Regions from separate parts of the Streptomyces sp. NBC_01451 genome, predicted to be linked through region 1. Evidence: riboswitches for the same ligand, from Rfam matches in the RefSeq annotation. Region 1 holds a riboswitch; the other holds the start of a gene.

The links. Region 1 has a riboswitch for glycine ahead of gcvT (glycine cleavage system aminomethyltransferase GcvT). Riboswitches for the same ligand answer to the same signal wherever they lie in the genome.
Region 2: it holds a riboswitch for glycine, as region 1 does, so the genes downstream of both, gcvP (aminomethyl-transferring glycine dehydrogenase) here and gcvT (glycine cleavage system aminomethyltransferase GcvT) in region 1, are expected to answer to the same signal.

What each region holds. Positions count from the first base shown of each region.
Region 1 covers NZ_CP109479.1:2,653,359-2,662,412, reverse strand. The annotation lists gene OG595_RS11255 (L-serine ammonia-lyase) at 1-178, opposite strand, end outside; gene glyA (serine hydroxymethyltransferase) at 243-1,505, opposite strand; gene gcvH (glycine cleavage system protein GcvH) at 1,557-1,934, opposite strand; gene gcvT (glycine cleavage system aminomethyltransferase GcvT) at 2,054-3,172, opposite strand; glycine riboswitch at 3,207-3,332, opposite strand; glycine riboswitch at 3,333-3,433, opposite strand; gene OG595_RS11235 (AAA family ATPase) at 3,647-4,333, shown strand; gene OG595_RS11230 (enhanced serine sensitivity protein SseB) at 4,427-5,227, shown strand; gene OG595_RS11225 (enhanced serine sensitivity protein SseB C-terminal domain-containing protein) at 5,397-6,209, shown strand; gene OG595_RS11220 (ABC transporter permease) at 6,632-7,630, shown strand; gene OG595_RS11215 (ABC transporter substrate-binding protein) at 7,687-9,054, shown strand, end outside.
Region 2 covers NZ_CP109479.1:8,303,210-8,312,263, reverse strand. The annotation lists gene OG595_RS36520 (PhzF family phenazine biosynthesis protein) at 1-337, shown strand, start outside; gene OG595_RS36515 (CPBP family intramembrane glutamic endopeptidase) at 430-1,230, opposite strand; gene OG595_RS36510 (glutamate--cysteine ligase) at 1,546-3,063, opposite strand; gene OG595_RS36505 (hypothetical protein) at 3,636-4,220, shown strand; gene OG595_RS36500 (DUF5999 family protein) at 4,597-4,791, shown strand; gene gcvP (aminomethyl-transferring glycine dehydrogenase) at 4,921-7,806, opposite strand; glycine riboswitch at 7,987-8,081, opposite strand; gene OG595_RS36490 (PRC-barrel domain-containing protein) at 8,194-8,565, shown strand; gene OG595_RS36485 (DNA polymerase IV) at 8,487-9,054, opposite strand, start outside.

The sequences.
Region 1 (9,054 bases):
CGTGTCCGGTCGCGCCCAGGGAGCCGTACAGCTCCGCGCGGACCGACGTCACCGCCCCGAGGACCTCCTCGTTGCGCAGTCGGCGCGCGAACAGCCGGGCCGCGCGCATCGGGCCGACCGTGTGGGAGCTGGACGGGCCGATACCGATCGAGAACAGGTCGAAGACCGAGATGGCCACGGGAACTCCTCAGAACGGGGGCGGTGGGCTCCGCACCGGGCGGAGCCCACGCACTCCAGGGGTACTACTTGGTCAGGCCGGGGTACAGCGGGTGCTTGTCGGCCAGCGCCTTCACGCGGGCCTTCAGGCTTTCGGCGTCGTAGGACGGCTTGAGGGTCTCGGCGATGACGTCCGCGACCTCCGTGAAGTCCTCGGTCGTGAAGCCGCGGGTGGCCAGCGCCGGGGTGCCGATCCGCAGGCCCGACGTCACCATCGGGGGCCGCGGGTCATTGGGGATCGCGTTCCGGTTGACGGTGATGCCGACCTCGTGGAGCCGGTCCTCCGCCTGCTTGCCGTCCAGCTCGGAGTCGCGCAGGTCGACGAGGACCAGGTGGACGTCCGTACCGCCGGAGAGGACGGACACGCCGTGCTCGGCGACGTCCGCGCGCACCAGGCGCTCGGCGAGGAGTTGCGCGCCCTCGACCGTACGGCGCTGGCGCTCCTTGAACTCCTCGCTCGCCGCGACCTTGAAGGAGACCGCCTTCGCCGCGATCACGTGCTCCAGGGGGCCGCCCTGGAAGCCCGGGAAGACGGACGAGTTCAGCTTCTTCGCGAACTCCTGCTTCGCCAGGATGATGCCGCCGCGCGGGCCGCCCAGCGTCTTGTGGGTCGTGGAGGTGACCACGTCCGCGTAGGGCACCGGGTTCGGGTGCAGGCCCGCCGCGACCAGACCGGCGAAGTGCGCCATGTCGACCCAGAGGTAGGCCCCGACCTCGTCCGCGATGCGGCGGAACTCCGCGAAGTCCAGCTGCCTCGGGTACGCGGACCAGCCCGCGATGATCACCTTCGGGCGGTGCTCCTTGGCGAGCTGCTCCAGCTCGGCCATGTCGACCAGGCCGGCCTCGTCCACGTGGTAGGCGACCACGTCGAACTGCTTGCCGGAGAAGTTCAGCCGCATCCCGTGGGTGAGATGGCCGCCGTGGGCCAGGTCCAGGCCGAGGATGGTGTCGCCGGGCTGGGCCAGCGCGAACAGCGCGGCCTGGTTGGCGGAGGCGCCCGAGTGCGGCTGCACGTTGGCGTACTCGGCGCCGAACAGCTCCTTGACCCGGTCGATCGCGATCTGCTCGGCGACGTCGACGTGCTCGCAGCCGCCGTAGTAGCGGCGGCCGGGGTAGCCCTCGGCGTACTTGTTGGTGAGGACCGAGCCCTGGGCCTCCATGACCGCGACCGGAGCGAAGTTCTCCGAGGCGATCATCTCCAGGGTGGACTGCTGGCGGTTCAGCTCGGCGTCGACGGCGGCGGCGATGTCGGGGTCGAGTTCGTGCAGGGGAGTGTTCAGAAGCGACATGGGGTCAGTACGTCCTTACGTCCTTGTGCCTGGAAATCTCAGCCCGGAGTCTCAGCTGCCGGAGAACGCGGTGTACTCGTCCGCGGAGAGCAGGTCGCCCGGCTCCTCCGAGACACGCACCTTGAAGAGCCAGCCGCCTTCGAACGGGGCGGAGTTCACCAGTGACGGATCGTTGGAGACGTCCTCGTTGACCTCGGTGACCTCACCGGTGACCGGGGAGTACAGGTCGCTGACGGACTTGGTCGACTCCAGCTCACCGCAGGTCTCGCCCGCGGTCACCGCGGCACCGACCTCGGGAAGCTGGACGTACACGACATCGCCGAGCGCGTTGGCCGCGTGCTCGGTGATACCGACCGTCGAGACGCCGTCCTCGGCGCCCGACAGCCACTCGTGCTCCTTGCTGTAGCGCAGCTGCTGGGGGTTGCTCATGGCCTGAATTCTCCTGTACGCGGGGGACTGGTCATGCATGGGGTGCTACGGGGGAAAAACCGCCTGCCTGTCAGCAGGCAGGACACGGCTCGCTCACGACACCGGAACGAGGACCGGGGCTACTTCCGGCGCTTGTAGAAGGGCAGCGCCACGACCTCGTACGGCTCGTGGCTGCCCCGGATGTCCACGCCCACGCCCGCCGTACCCGGCGCCGAGTGCGCGGCGTCGACGTACGCCATCGCGATCGGCTTCCCGAGCGTGGGGGAGGGGGCGCCCGAGGTGACCTCGCCGATCACCCGGCCGCCGGCGACGACCGCGTATCCGGCGCGCGGGACACGACGGCCCTCGGCGACCAGTCCGACGAGTACCCGCGGCGGCTCGTACGAAGCGCGCTCGGCGGCCTCGCGCAGCGCCGCGCGGCCCACGAAGTCGCCCGCCTTCTCGAACTTGACGACCCGGCCGAGCCCGGCGTCGAAGGGGGTGAGGGAGGTGGTCAGCTCGTGCCCGTACAGCGGCATGCCGGCCTCCAGGCGCAGTGTGTCCCGGCAGGACAGGCCGCAGGGGACGAGCCCGGCGGGCGTGCCCGCGTCGGTCAGCGCCTGCCACACCTTCTCCGCGTCCTCCGGCGCCACGAACAGCTCGAAGCCGTCCTCGCCGGTGTACCCGGTGCGCGCGATCAGGGCAGGGGCGCCGGCGACCGTGCCGGGCAGACCCGCGTAGTACTTCAGGCCGTCGAGATCGGCGTCGGTGAGGGCGGCGAGGATGCCGGGGGCCTGAGGGCCCTGGACGGCGATCAGCGCGTAGGCGTCCCGGTCGTCGCGGACCAGCGCGTCGAAGCCGTCGGCGCGCTCCAGCAGGGCGTCGAGCACCACCTGCGCGTTGCCGGCGTTGGCCACGACCAGGTATTCGGTCTCGGCCAGGCGGTAGACGATCAGGTCGTCGAGGATGCCGCCGTCGGCCCGGCAGATCATCGTGTAGCGGGCGCGGCCCACGGCGACGGACCCGATGTCGCCGACGAGGGCGTGGTCGAGGAGGGCGGCTGCTTCCGCCCCCGTCACGGTGATCTCACCCATGTGGGAGAGGTCGAAGAGGCCGGCCTTCGTGCGCACGGCCAGATGCTCGTCGCGCTCGGAGCCGTACCGCAGGGGCATGTCCCAGCCGGCGAAGTCGGTCATGGTGGCGCCGAGCGAACGATGCAGGGCATCGAGCGCGGTCGGACGCGGAGGGGTGCTGCTCATCGGTAGTGCTCCCAGGGCATGACGGCGAGGTCGTTCCTCCCCATCTGTCATCGGAACCTGAGAGGTTCGTCATGACCGTCGGCGAAACGCCTGGTCACTGACTTGCACCTTGGGTGGAGCCACCGGTCATGACGACCCGCGGCCCGCTTTTCAGATGTGCCTCGCCCGCGCGGTAACGGGGCCTGAGAGATTCAAGGGAGGGACTTGCTCCTTCGGCGCCCGGGTACCCGTAGGTGCCCGGAACTCTCCCGCGCGGATTCAAGCGGCCGGTATGCAGTTGGCGGGCACATCATCGCACGCATTCCTTCGGCCCGGCAGGGGGACCCTTCACAGAAGGGACACAGCCACGCCACGGGCGTACATATCGCCCTGTAGCAGGCCTGTTGCAGTAAGCGGACCCAAACGAGAGACACCGCGTATTACCTTCTCTTTACACTCGACGGGGACGGTACTTCCCGACCCCATGGGAGGACGATCACGGTGAACAGGACCACGGTGTATGCGACGACCTCGGCCCTCGCACTGACCGACGCGCTGCCCAAGCAGCCGGCCGCCCCCGTCCGGGAGGCATGCGCCTCGCGGCCGGAACCCGTGATCCGCGACCTTCGGGAGCGCGCGGGCCACAGCCCGCACGGCCTCACCTTCGGCGCCCGCGACCTCGTCGTGGTCACCGGCCTGCCCGGCAGCGGCAAGTCCACACTGATGCGCCGGGCGGTGCGCGCCACCGGCATCGACTCCCAGAACACCCGCGACCACTGGGACGCCCTGACACCCTCCTTCCTCCCCTACGCCGTCTACCGGCCCCTTGTCCGCCTCGCCCACTACGCCGGACTGCGCAGCGCCCTGCGCTCCGGTGCCGGAGTCGTCGTGCACGACTGCGGTACGCAGGCCTGGGTGCGCGGCTGGCTGGCCCGCGAGGCCCGCCGCCGGGGCGGCACCCTGCATCTGCTCCTCCTCGACGTCACCCCGGACGAGGCCCTTGAGGGCCAGCGCGAACGCGGCCGGGGCGTCTCGCGGTACGCGTTCCTGCGCCACCGCCGGGCCGCCTCACGTCTGCTGCGCTCGGTGGAGAAGGGGAATCTGCCCGAGGGCTGCGGCTCGGCGGTCCTGATCGACCGGGACGCGGCGGACACCCTCCGCAGGATCGACTTCGCCGACTGACAGCCGTACTTGCCGGGGCCGGTTAGGGTTTTGCCCATTAAGGGACTCCCACCCAGGGACCCAGGGCAGCGGTTCACAGCAGGCGGTAGGCAGATGGACATCCCGGCGGACTTCCCCCCGGACTTTCCCGGCGGTTTCCCCGCGCAGGTACACCCGCACTCGCACGGCGGCTGGCCCGGCAACGAGCTGGAGGAGGTGCTCTCGGCATCCCTCGGGGTCCCCGGCGCGGGCGCCCGTATCGTCGAGGTCCTCGGCCGCAGCTTCGTCTGGGTTCCCCTGCCGTCCGGCGGCGGCCCCTACACCGGCCCTCTCGACCTGCCCACGATGGACATCCAGGGCCAGGCCTACGTGCCGGTCTTCAGCTCGGAGGAACAGTTCCGGCAGGTCGTCGGCGGCCATGTGTCGTACACCGTGGCCCCGGCCGTCGAGTTCGCGCGCGGTCTGCCGCCCCAGGTCGGCATCGCCGTGAACCCGGACGGTGTGGTCGGCGTCCCGCTGCCCCCGCAGGCCGTGGCCCAGCTCTGCCGCTCCGGCCGCACCGTCCTCGACGGCGCCGGCGGCGGACGGGTCCGCCTCTACGAGCCGAACTGGCAGGAGGACCCGGTCGACTTCCTCACCGCCGCGGCAACGGAGTTCGCGGGCACGGGCGTGGTCCGGACGGCCCGCCGCTGCCTGGCGGCGATCGAAACGGCCGCCCCCGTCCTGTTCGTCGGCGTCGAACTCTCCCCCTGGGACCCGCTGGCCCGCACAATTCCCATGGACGCGGTGGGCAGGGCGCTGGGGCGATCGCCCTCACCCTGGCCGGTGAACCTGGTCTTCCTGGACGCGGCCCAGGACCCGGTGACCGACTGGCTGAGGGACAGGGTCCGCCCCTTCTATCAGCATGGATACTGACGAACGCGCCCCAGGGGCAACCCCCCGGGGGCGCGGGGAACTGCGCGACAGGCCACGAATCACCCGCACTCCGCCGACAACACCAGGCCCCGAGCTCTCAACGGCCTGACCAGCGGAGCGCATAAGCTAGAACGCACAACTCGGTCAGGGTTACGAAGGGGCGGTAATGGTGAGCGCGTCGGGCACGGCCGCGGCCGGTCAGGTCGAGCACATGCTGCGCCAGGTGACGCCCGGGCGTTACGACGCCTACGAGGCGCTCCTGCGTGCCCTCGCGACCCCGTCCTCCGGCCAGATCTGGATGCTGCTCTGGCACGGCCAGGCCGGTTCCCCCGACGCGCAGTACGGAAACATGCAGGTCGACGGGTACGGATACGCGCCCTGTGTGACCTCCGCCCAGGAACTGTCGGTCAGCGGCTGGAACAGGTCGTACGAGGTGGTCGACGGCCTCGACGTGGCCCGCACCCTCTATCCGGACCAGTACGGCCTCTGGCTCAACCCGCACTCCCCGGGCGGCGGCGTCGGCATCCCCTGGCTCGACCTGCGCCGGATCGCGACAGGCCTGGAGCGCCAGCCCGCCGGCCCCCTGCGGCTGGCCGAACCCGGCATCGAGATCCCGCAGTTCTACGCCCTCCTCTCGCAGAACGCCCACCGCACCCCGGCGGTCCGCTCCCTGCGCCGCGCCTGGGTGCAGCCCGCGCTCGGCGCGCCGTATCTGGCCATCGGACTGGACGTGTACGACACCTCGCCGCCCGCCGTGGACTCGGTGCGCGCGATGATGCAGCAGTCGATCGGGGCGGTCCCCGACGGGTTGCCGGTGTCGACGGTCGCGATGTCGGACGAGCACGACCCGGTCGTGATGTGGCTGCGTGCGAACGCCCGGCCGTTCTACGACCGGGAGGCCCACGCCATCGCCGCCCCGCCCCAGGCCCCACAGGCTCCGGCGGGCGGATACGGGTATCCGCCCGCGCGGGGTCGTTACTGAGCGGATCTTCACCCGTACGGCCGAATTCGCGCGCCACTGTCTTCGCGCGTAGATGACGACGGATAGTCGCGATAGTATTCGGATGTCCCTTCTGTCCCAACTGCCCCGCGTCCGAGGGTCGTTACCCGCTGTTCGGATAACGGAATCCCCAGGACAGCATCACGGTTGCGCATACTTTCGCCGACAGGCCTTTCACGTGATCGCCGAATCACTGAAGACTCGCCTGTCAGACGATGGGGTCATCGATCCTGCGGGCGGCGGCGCATGGCTAAGTCGACTAATCAGCACGGATCGTCAGCAGGAACGAACAGCCGGTTCACCGGGCCGCACCATCTGCGGCCCGTGTCCGGCGAGCAAGTGAATCAAGCCGCAGACAGCGGCAGGCGTAGGCCGGTCACCACCGGCGAGAGGGGTCGGGTCCTGTGACCGCACCGATCGAGACCACCGCAGCGGCAGCCGAGGTACAGCCGGAGGCTGTGCTCGCCGGTGCCGGCAAGGGGCAGATCGAGGGCCGATCCCTGGGGCAGATCGCCTGGTCCCGGTTCAAGAGGGACAAGGTGGCGGTCGCCGGCGGCGTCATCGTCATCCTGCTGGTCCTGCTCGCGATCCTCTCCCGGCCCATCCAGGCGCTGTTCGGCCTCGACCCCAACGCCTTCAACCAGGATCTGATCGACCCCAACAGTTCCCTCCCCACGAGCGGCTTCGGCGGCATGAGCTGGGACCACCCGCTCGGTGTCGAACCGAAGTTCGGGCGCGACATCGCCACCCGCATCCTGGAGGGCTCCTGGGTCTCGCTGGTCGTCGCCTTCGGCGCGACGATCCTGTCCAACGTGATCGGCACGGTCCTCGGTGTGGTGGCCGGCTTCTACGGCGGACGGGTCGACACGATCATCAGCCGGCTGATGGACACCTTCCTCGCCTTCCCCCTCCTGCTCTTCGCCATCGCCATCTCCGCCACGCTCCAGGGCGGCGCGTTCGGCCTGGAGGGGCTGCCCCTTCACATCAGCGTGCTGATCTTCATCATCGGCTTCTTCAACTGGCCCTACCTGGGACGCATCGTCCGCGGCCAGACCCTGGCCCTGCGCGAGCGCGAGTTCGTCGACGCCTCCCGGGGGATGGGCGCGAAGGGGCCGTACATCCTCTTCCGCGAGCTGCTCCCGAACCTGGTCGGCCCGATCATCGTCTACTCGACGCTGCTCATCCCGACCAACATCCTCTTCGAGGCCAGCCTGAGCTTCCTGGGCGTCGGCATCCAGCCCCCGCAGGCGTCATGGGGCGGGATGATCAGCGAGGCCGTCACCTACTACGAGGTCGATCCGCAGTTCCTGATCGTGCCCGGCCTCGCGATCTTCGTCACCGTGCTGGCGTTCAACCTGCTCGGCGACGGTCTCCGCGACGCTCTCGACCCGCGCAGTCGCTGATCAGCGGTCGCGCCGAGAGTCCATCAAGTTTCCAACAATGGAGGAAGCAGACCATCATGCGAAGGTCAGCGCTGGCCGCGGTTGCGGCCATCGGTTCTGTGAGCCTGCTGCTTGCAGGTTGCAGCAAAGCCGATGACAACGAGGGAAATGACGGAACGAAGTCGGCTGGGGCCAACGCAGCGACCAAGGACGTCGTCAACGCCTCGACCAAGACAGGCGGGACGGTCACCTACGAGTACTCCGACGTCCCGGACTCCTTCGACCCCGGCAACACGTACTACGCGTACATGTACAACCTCAGCCGGCTGTACGCCCGCCCGCTGATGACCTTCAAGCCCGGTCCGGGCGACAAGGGCAACGAGCTGGTCCCGGACCTCGCCGCGAGCGCCGGTGTACCGAGCGACGGCGGCAAGACCTGGACGTACAAGCTCCGTTCGGGGCTGAAGTACCAGGACGGCACCGCGATCACCTCGAAGGACGTCAAGTACGCCGTCGAGCGCTCCAACTTCGCGCGTGACGTGCTCTCCCTCGGCCCGAACTACTTCCAGCAGTTCCTGGCCGGCGGCGACAAGTACAAGGGTCCCTACAAGGACAAGAGCGCCGGGGGCCTGGCCTCCATCGAGACGCCGGACGACACGACGGTCGTCTTCAAGCTCAACCGCGCCTTCCAGGAGTTCGACTACCTGGTCGCCACGCCGCAGACGGCTCCGGTGCCGCAGGCCAAGGACACCGGTGTCGACTACGTCAAGAACATCGTGTCCTCGGGCTCGTACCAGTTCGAGAGCTACCAGGACGGCAAGCAGGTCACCCTCGTCCGCAACAAGAACTGGGACGCGTCGACCGACCCGCTGCGCAAGCAGTACCCGGACAAGATCGTCGTCAAGCTGAAGGTCAACGCCGAGACGATCGACCAGGACGTCATGGCCGGCAACGCCATCGACCTGGGCGGTACGGGTGTCCAGGCCGCGACGCAGGCGAAGGTCGTCAACTCCGCCGCCCTGAAGGCCAACACCGACAACGCCTACGGTGGCCGTCTCGTCTACCTGGCGATCAACACCAAGCTCGCGCCGTTCGACAACGTCGCCTGCCGCAAGGCCGTCGAGTACGCGGTCGACAAGGTCTCGGTGCAGACCGCCGAGGGCGGCCCGATCCGCGGTGACATCGCCACGACCGTCCTCCCGCCGGACATCCCGGGCTACGAGAAGGCGGACGTCTACGCCACCGACGGCAACAAGGGTGACGTGGCCAAGGCCAAGGAGCAGCTCCAGGCCTGCGGCAAGACGACGATCAGCACGAACATCTCCGCGCGCAGCGACCGTCCGGCGGAGATCGACGCGGCCACCGCGATCATCAACTCGCTGAAGGCCGCCGGCATCAACGCCAGCCTGAAGCAGTACCCGTCGGGCAAGTACTTCACCGACAAC
Region 2 (9,054 bases), 5.6 Mb from region 1:
CGAGAAGACGGTCCTGGGCCTCAGCCCCGACCTCAAGGCCCTCACCGCCCACTCGGAACGAGGCGTCATCGCCACCGCCCGCGCCGACGACCCCGCCGCGGGCTACGACTTCGTCTCGCGCTGCTTCTTCCCCCGTATCGGCATCGACGAGGACCCGGTCACCGGCAGCGCCCACACAGCCCTCGCCCCCTACTGGTCCGAGCGCCTCGGCCGCCCCGCCCTCACCGGCCTCCAGGCGTCCGCTCGCACCGGCCTGGTCCGCACGGAACTCCGCGGCGACCGCACCCTGCTGACCGGCCGAGCGGTCACCACCATCGACGGCGAGCTGCTCGTCTGAGGGCGCAGGAAGGGCCGTACGAATCCCTCGCACGGCCCGTCGTCCACCCCAGCCACGTCGTCCACGTCGGCCACCCCATGCGCGTCAGCCGCTCATGCCGTGGGCAGCCACCCCACCTTCCCCGCCAGCAGCGCGTACCCGACGAACGCCCCGATGTCGAGCAGTGAGTGCGCCACCACCAGGGGACCCACCCGGCCCCACCGCCGGTAGAGGTACACGAACACCACCCCCATCACCATGTTGCCGATGAACCCGCCGATGCCCTGGTACAGGTGGTACGACCCGCGCAGTACGGAACTGGCCACCAGCGCCGTCCCCGGGGTCCACCCCAACTGGTTCAGCCTGCGCAGCAGATAGGCGACGACGATCACTTCCTCCAGGACGGCGTTCTGCACCGCCGAGAGGATCAGGACCGGGTACTTCCACCACACTTCGGGCAGCGCCTCCGGCACCACCGTGAGGTTGAAGCCGAGGCCACGGGCCGCCAGATAGAAGGCGATTCCGCTGCTGCCGATCACCGCCGCGACGGCGGCCCCACGGCCGAGGTCGGGCCACGGCCGGGTGCGGTCGAAGCCGAGCGTCCGCAGCCCCTTCCCCTCCCGCAGCAGGAAGTGCGCGACCAGGGCGACCGGTACCAGCGACGTCGTGATGCCGAAGAGCTGCCAGGCGAGATCCAGCCATGGGCGCCCCGGCGCCGCCGAGGCGTTGAGGGTGGCCGCCTGGTCCTTGAGGCCGCCCGGTTTCGTGACCGACCCGACAAAGCTGATCAGGGCGGAGACACCGCTGGCCCCGAGTGAAAGCCCCAGAACCAACAGCGTCTCGTCCCGGAGAGTCCGTCGCGACGGCCGCTCCTCAGGAACAGAACCAGCCACCGCGCCCGCCTCCACCTGCACTCCTGCCTCCAGTTGTGTGATCCCGCGGCTCCGGGCGTGCCCCACCGTTTCCCTGCCATACGGCTCGTGCGGCCGATTCGGCTCATACGGCTTTTCGCGCACGTGTTCGTTGACCAGGGGCGGGACAGCACCGTCATGGGACGTCACAGCTTGCCCGATCCACCTGAGAAGGGCGCGGGTGGCCCCCGTGCACGCGCGCGTCGCCGCTCGGAGCGGTCGCCACAGCACGTGCTCCCGCCCGTCGCCGCAGGCACGGCGGCCACTGTGGGAGGCCGCCTCGGCATCGGGGTGGCCTCCCGCGGAAGCACGGAGTGATCAGCCCAGGGGCACGGGTTCCGGCAGCCCCACGGGCCAGGTGTGCACCGGCTCACCGAGGTGCATCAGCTCGCTGTAGCGCCGGGTGGTAGCGGCCAGCGCGGCTTCCCGGGACAGCCCCTTCTCCAGCGCCCGGTGGAAGGTGGCCGCCTGCCAGGACGCCCCGTTGGTCCGCCGCCGGCACCGCTCCTCGATCACGCCGAGGTACAGGTCCCGGTCTGCGGGTTCGACCCCCCACGCGTCGAGGCCGGCCTCGGCGAGCGGCAGCAGTTCGTCCCGTACGAGATGCACGGCGTCGACCTCCGCCGTGCCGCCGAACCGGCCGCCCCGGGGCCACCGGAGCCGCGCGTCGATGCCGTGGCGGCAGGCGGCGTCGAAGTTGGCGGCGGCGGCCTCGAAGGGCAACCTGGTCCACACCGGCCGGGGCTCCTCGGCGAGCGCCCGGACGACCCCGTAGTAGAAGGCCGCGTTGGCGATGACGTCCGTGACGGTGGGCCCGGCGGGCAGTACCCGGTTCTCGACCCGCAGATGCGGAACGCCCTCCGCGATGCCGTAGACCGGGCGGTTCCAGCGGTACACCGTGCCGTTGTGCAGCACGAGCTCGCCCAGCTTCGGCACGCCCCCTGCGTCGAGGACGCTCAGCGGGTCCTCGTCGTCGCAGATCGGCAGCAGCGCCGGGTAGTAACGCAGGTTCTCCTCGAAGAGGTCGTACGCCGACGAGATCCACCGCTCCCCGAACCAGGTGCGCGGCCGTACGCCCTGTGCCTGGAGCTCCGGCGGACGCGTGTCCGTGGACTGGGTGAACAGCGGGGGCCGCGACTCGCGCCACAGCTCGCGGCCGAACAGGAAGGGCGAGTTGGCCCCGATCGCGACCTGCGCGGCGGCGATCGCCTGCGCCGCGTTCCAGACGTCCGCGAACCGCGCCGGAGTGACCTGGAGGTGCAGTTGCACGGAGGTGCAGGCGGCCTCCGGAGCGATGGACTTCGACGTGCACGAGAGGCGCTCCACGCCGTCGATGTCGAGCGTGAAGTCCTCGCCGCGGGCCGCCACGATCTGCTCGTTGAGCAGGGCGTAGCGGTCGACGTCGGAAAGGTTGGACGAGACCAGGTCGTCACGTTCGAGCGTCGGCAGAATGCCGATCATCATGATCCCCGCGTCCACCTCGTTCGCTTTCCGGTGGGCATATGCCAGCGACGTACGGAGCTCTTCGGCGAGCCGGTCGAATACCCGGCCCGCGAGGCGATGGGGGGCGATGTTTACTTCCAGATTGAACATGGCGAGTTCTGTTTGGAAATCTCGGCTCGCGATCCTTTCGAGTACTTGCCCATTCATCATTTTCGGCATGCCGTCGGGCCCGACGAGATTCAACTCGATCTCCAGGCCCAGCAGATTCTTCGGGCGGTCGAACCGCTTCTCGGCCAGCAGCCGCTCCAGCCCCGCCAGACACTGCCGGAGCTTGGTGCGGTAGCGCCGGCGATCGGACAGGTCGAACGGCCCCGCCACGACCTTCTCCCCCATCGGAGTGTCCCTCCTCGAATGGGCGGGCCGAAGATCCGGCCGCTGATGTCCCGGGTCACGTGGGATAATGCCCACCAAACGCGATCGATAACGTCCAGCGTGTTCACGTCACCCGCAACACCGGCCGGCGCGACCCGCGGCACATTCGTCCGGCATGGCCCCGCAGATGGTTCGGACCGGGACGACCCGACAGTTCCGCGCACTTGCGAACTCGTGAAAAACGCCGACGACAATTGGCCGACCGCCCTCGGCGCATCCACCGAGGTCATCGCCGTGCGACCCGCCGGGAATCGCCAGAAACACCTCGCAACGCCGACTGAACAGACCCTTGCTCTTCACGCGGAAAACAGTTAGACGAAACATAGTCAGAACACGTGTCGTATAAACTCCGCGAACAAGGGCAGAGAGTCGGCGTCCAGGTCCTGGGTCCTGCCATCCAGGTGACGTCGGCAGGCCGCACCCCGTCAGCGCACCCGGCCCCCGCCTCTTCGGCCCCGAGACTTCGAGAGCTGACAGCGCCGTCCGCCCCCGCCCTCGCGCCACCGTGCCTGTCGAATGAGAGGCGTTCCACCATGCCCCTGCATGTCCCCCCGGCTCCCGCACCCGCACTGCGCACCGTCCTCACGGCACTCGGTTCCCCCACCGCCGTCCGCGAGGCCCGCACCCCTGCCCTTCGCAACGCCCAGGGGCCCACCACCCCTGAACTCCCGCTGCCCGTGCACGTCCTGGACCGGATCACCCCCGAGGGCACATCAGCCACCCGACTGACCGGGTGGCGCTTCCTGATCCGCGCCGGCGACCGTGCGGTGGCCGCGGCGGAGACCATGCTGACCCCGGACGGCTGGGCCTTCTCGCACTTCTTCGAAGGGCCCTACATCGCCGCCACCGAGCGCGCCCTGCGCCAGGCCGAGACGATGAAACAGCCCTACCAGGCGCGCCTGCTGTCCGTCCCCGAGCTGTACATGCTCACACTCTGGCTGCACGGCGACACCACCGCCGACGGAGCCGAGGGCCACCCGGCCGCGACCGACCTGCTCGTCCCGCTGGCACCGGCCCCACCGGGCATCGCGGCCCACCGTCCGCACCGGGTCGCCGAACTGCTCCCCGTCCTGACCCATCGGGTGACTCCGGCCCCGTTGCTGAGTTCCCCCGCCTGAACGCACACGACACGGCACTCTCCGTATTCTCACGTGCCCCGCCGCCGAATTCCCGGCAGCGGGGCACGTCGCTCTTTCGCGCGCTATTACGCTCGTACGAGCCGTAAACGGTTTGCGCCCCGTCCGGACTAGCCCGATCCGGCCATCAGGAACCACCCAAAGGGACAGCCCAGTTGGGCTGAACCGTCTGCGCGGGTGATGCGTCTTGAACCTGTGAGAAGTGGTGCGGCCAAATACCTGCGGATTGACGCCCGTGGGGCAACACTGGGTTCGAACCGATTTATCACAACGGGGGGCGGCCATGAGCAGTACTTCGAGCCGCAGGACAGACAACACAGCCATCTCACACTCCACGACAGAGCGAAAGATCCCATCAATGTGCCAGCACCAGCCACCGTGCCCGACAGCCGACTCCACCGACCGGGAGTCCGCCCGCCTCATGGCGCACCACCCGGAGCAGGGATGGAGCCTGCTGTGCAACGGCGTCCTCCTCTTCGAGGACACCGGTGAGCTCCTGCCCGACGGCCAGATCATCGCCCCGCACCGCCCGGCGGTGATGACGGCCGCCTGACGGCCGCGCACACGGACGAACGGCAGCCTCCCGACGTCAGGAGCAACTGCCCGAACGGCTCGACAGACGAAGAGGGGCCGGCCCGCAGACATCTGCTGCGAACCGGCCCCGACGCATGTCCGAGGGTGACTACTCCTCGTAGGCGTCCAGCGGCGGGCAGGAACAGACCAGGTTCCGGTCACCGAAGGCCTGGTCGATCCGGCGCACCGGCGGCCAGTACTTGTCGGCCGCCGAGACCCCGGCCGGGAAGACCGCCTCCGCGCGCGTGTAGGCGTGCGTCCACTCCCCGCCGAGCGCGGCGGCGGTGTGCGGCGCGTTCCGCAGCGGGTTGTCGTCGGCCGGCCAGTCGCCCGCGCCGACCTTCTCGATCTCGCCGCGAATGGCGATCATCGCCGCGCAGAACCGGTCCAGCTCCCCCAGGTCCTCGGACTCGGTCGGCTCGATCATCAGCGTCCCGGCCACCGGGAACGACATCGTCGGCGCGTGGAAGCCGTAGTCGATCAGCCGCTTCGCGATGTCGTCGACGCTCACGCCCGTCGCCTTGCTGATCGGCCGCAGGTCGATGATGCACTCGTGCGCGACCAGCCCGCCCGGCCCGGTGTAGAGCACCGGGTAGTGCGGCTCCAGCCGCTTGGCGATGTAGTTGGCGCTCAGCACGGCCACCTGCGTGGCCCGCTTGAGCCCCTCGCCGCCCATCAGCCGGACGTACGCCCACGAGATCGGCAGGATGCCCGCGGAACCCCAGGGCGCCGCCGAGACCGGCCCGACGCCCGTCTCGGGCCCGGCCGCGGGCTGGAGGGGGTGGTTGGGCAGATACGGCGCGAGGTGATCCCGCACGCCTACCGGGCCGACCCCCGGACCGCCGCCCCCGTGCGGGATGCAGAACGTCTTGTGCAGGTTCAGATGCGAGACGTCCCCGCCGAAGTGCCCCGGCCTGGCCAGCCCCACCAGCGCGTTGAGGTTGGCCCCGTCGACGTACACCTGCCCGCCGGCCTCGTGCACCTGGGCACAGATGTCGGCGACATGCTCCTCGAACACCCCGTGCGTGGACGGGTACGTGATCATCAGCACCGAGAGCTCGTCCCGGTGCTGCTCGATCTTCGCCCGCAGGTCCTCGACGTCGATCTCACCGTCCCCGGCCGTCTTCACGACGACGACCTTCATGCCCGCCATGACGGCGCTGGCCGCGTTGGTCCCGTGCGCGGACGACGGAATCAGGCAGACGGTCCGCTGCTCGTCCCCGTTGGCCCGGTGGTACCCGCGTACGGCGAGCAGTCCGGCCAGCTCGCCCTGCGACCCGGCGTTCGGCTGGAGCGACACCTTGTCGTACCCGGTGACCTCGGCGAGCTGCTCCTCCAGCTCACGGATGAGCGTCAGATAGCCCTGCGCCTGCTCGGCGGGCGCGAAGGGGTGCAGCTGGCCGAACTCGGGCCAGGTGACCGGCTCCATCTCGGTGGTCGCGTTGAGCTTCATGGTGCAGGAGCCCAGCGGGATCATGCCCCGGTCGAGCGCGTAGTCGCGGTCGGCGAGCCGACGCAGGTAGCGCAGCAGCGCGGTCTCGGAGTGGTACTCGTGGAACACGGGGTGCGTGAGGATCTCGTCGGTGCGCAGCAGCGCCTCCGGCAGCGTGTCCCCAGCGGACGCGTCGAGCGCCTCGATGTCACCGTCGACCCCGAACGCGGCCCACACGGCGCCCAGTTGAGCCCGCGTGGTGGTCTCGTCGCAGGAGACGGACAGCCGGTCGGCGTCGACGAGGTGCACATTGACCCCGTGCTCGCGCGCGGCGGCGACGACCTCGCCGGCCTTCCCGGGCACCCGCACGGTGAGGGTGTCGAAGTAGGCCCCGTGGACGACCTCGACGCCGCCCGCACTCAGCCCCGCGGCGAGGATCGTGGCGTACCGGTGGGTGCGCCGGGCGATCGTCCGCAGCCCCTTGGGCCCGTGGTGGACGGCGTACATGCCCGCCATCACGGCCAGCAGGACCTGGGCCGTGCAGATGTTGCTGGTCGCCTTCTCGCGGCGGATGTGCTGCTCCCGCGTCTGCAGGGCGAGCCGGTACGCCTTGTGCCCGTCCGCGTCCACGGAGACACCCACGAGCCGCCCCGGCAGGCTGCGCGCGAACTGCTCGCGCACGGCCATGTACCCGGCGTGCGGCCCGCCGAAGCCCATCGGCACGCCGAACCGCTGGGTCGTCCCGACCGCGATGTCGGCGCCGAACTCACCGGGCGAGGTGAGCAGCGTCAGGGCGAGCAGATCAGCGGCGACGGTGACCACGGCACCGAGCCCGTGCGCCTGGTCGACGACCGGCTTCAGGTCCCGTACGACACCGGAGGCGCCCGGGTACTGGAGAAGCACACCGTTGATCTCGCGACCGGCGATGTCGTCCGGGATGCCCGCGCTCAGGTCGGCGACGACGACCTCGACGCCGACGGGCTCGGCCCTCGTCTCGATCACGGCGATGGTCTGCGGCAGGGCGTCCGCGTCGACGAGGAAGAGCCCCTTCTTGTTCTTGCCCATGCGCCGGGACAGCGCCATCGCCTCGGCGGCGGCGGTGCCCTCGTCGAGCAGCGAGGCACCGGAGGTGGGCAGCCCGGTGAGGTCGGCGACCATGGTCTGGAAGTTCAGCAGCGCTTCGAGGCGCCCCTGCGAGATCTCCGGCTGGTACGGCGTGTACGCGGTGTACCAGGCCGGGTTCTCCATCACGTTCCGCAGGATGACCGGCGGGGTGAAGGTCCCGTAGTACCCGAGTCCGATCATGGACCCCAGCACCTGGTTCCGGTCGGCCAGCGACCGCAGCTCGGCCAGCACCTCGGCCTCGGTGCGCGCGCCCGGCAGGTCGAGCGCGTCGGCGTTCCTGATCACGTCCGGGACCGCGGCGGCCGTCAGCTCGTCGAGCGAGCCGTATCCGACCTGCGCGAGCATCTTGGCCCGGTCCTCGTGATCGGGCCCGATGTGACGGCGCTCGAAGGGCGTGCCCTGTTCGAGTACGGCGAGCGGAGTGCGGTGGGCGGTCATTGCGGAGGCCTCCTGGTCGTCGCGACCTTCGAGGGGCACCACGGCACGGGTGCCCGAACGGCCTCCCCCTCTGTCATCTCAACCTGAGAGCTTCACCGGGCCGCCAGCACGCTGACGTCCCGGCTTTCACCGTCGGTGAGAGCAGGAGCCGTCAGCACCCGCTCTTCTTTCCAGAGTGACCTCGTCCATGCGGTACAGGGGCCTGAGAGATTCCGGGGAGGATTTGCTCCTTCGGCGTCCTCCGAGGTTCCGGAGGACTCTCCCGCACGGGGTCAGCAGCCATTGGCAAGCCTATCAGCGGGCTCCACACACACCTTCGAGTGGCCGCCTTCCCCGAAGTGCTCTTTTGTAGTGCTTACGGATGAGTTGCGACCATTGGGAGGGCCCGTGCAGACCGACATCGATCCGCGTAACCTGATCGGCCGCAAGGCCTTCGACCGCAACGGCACCAAGATCGGCACGATCGACGAGATCTACCTCGACGACGCCACAGGAGTGCCGGAGTGGGCAGCCATAAGGACAGGGCTGTTCAGCAGGGACGCCTTCGTGCCCCTGGAGCCCAGCGAACTGGTCGACGGCGCCCTGCGCATCCCCTTCGAGCGGGCCCTGATCAAGGACGCTCCCGACTTCGGCGTGGGCCGCCACCTCTCCCCGGAGCAGGAACTGCAGCTCTACCACCACTACGGCCTCGACGTGGCTCCGCCTCCGCCCTTCCCGGACCACGACTTCGGCAGGCTGGCGGGCACGGACGACGCCTGATCCGACGACTCCTCCTCGTCCGGACCGCCGGGTCTTCGCGGCGCGAGGGTCACCAATGGCAGCGGGTCCGCCGGCTCCAGCGCCGGATCGTCGGTCCGGAACGTCCGCACCCGCCCCGGCTGCTCCGATTCCGGCGTCTCGAACCGGACGGTCACCCGCCCCAGCCCACTCCCCTGCACCCAGCCGTGGCCGAAGTCGGCATGCCGTACGTCGTGCCCGGTGGTCCAGTGCCGATCGACGGGCTGCTCCACCTCCTGCCGCTCACCACCCTCGTGCTCGGCCTCCTCCACCGGTTCGAGCGCCGCCAGCTCCCCGGCGGCCTGCGCGAACAGATCCTCCTGGGTGAAGTCGGCCAGACCGCTGACCCCCACCCCGAGCAGCCGCACACCACCCGTCGTGTCCACCGCCTCCAGGAGCCTGGCCGCCGCCTCACGCACCACCCCTGGGTCGTCCGTGGGCCCCCGGAGCGTCTCGGAACGGGTCAGCGTG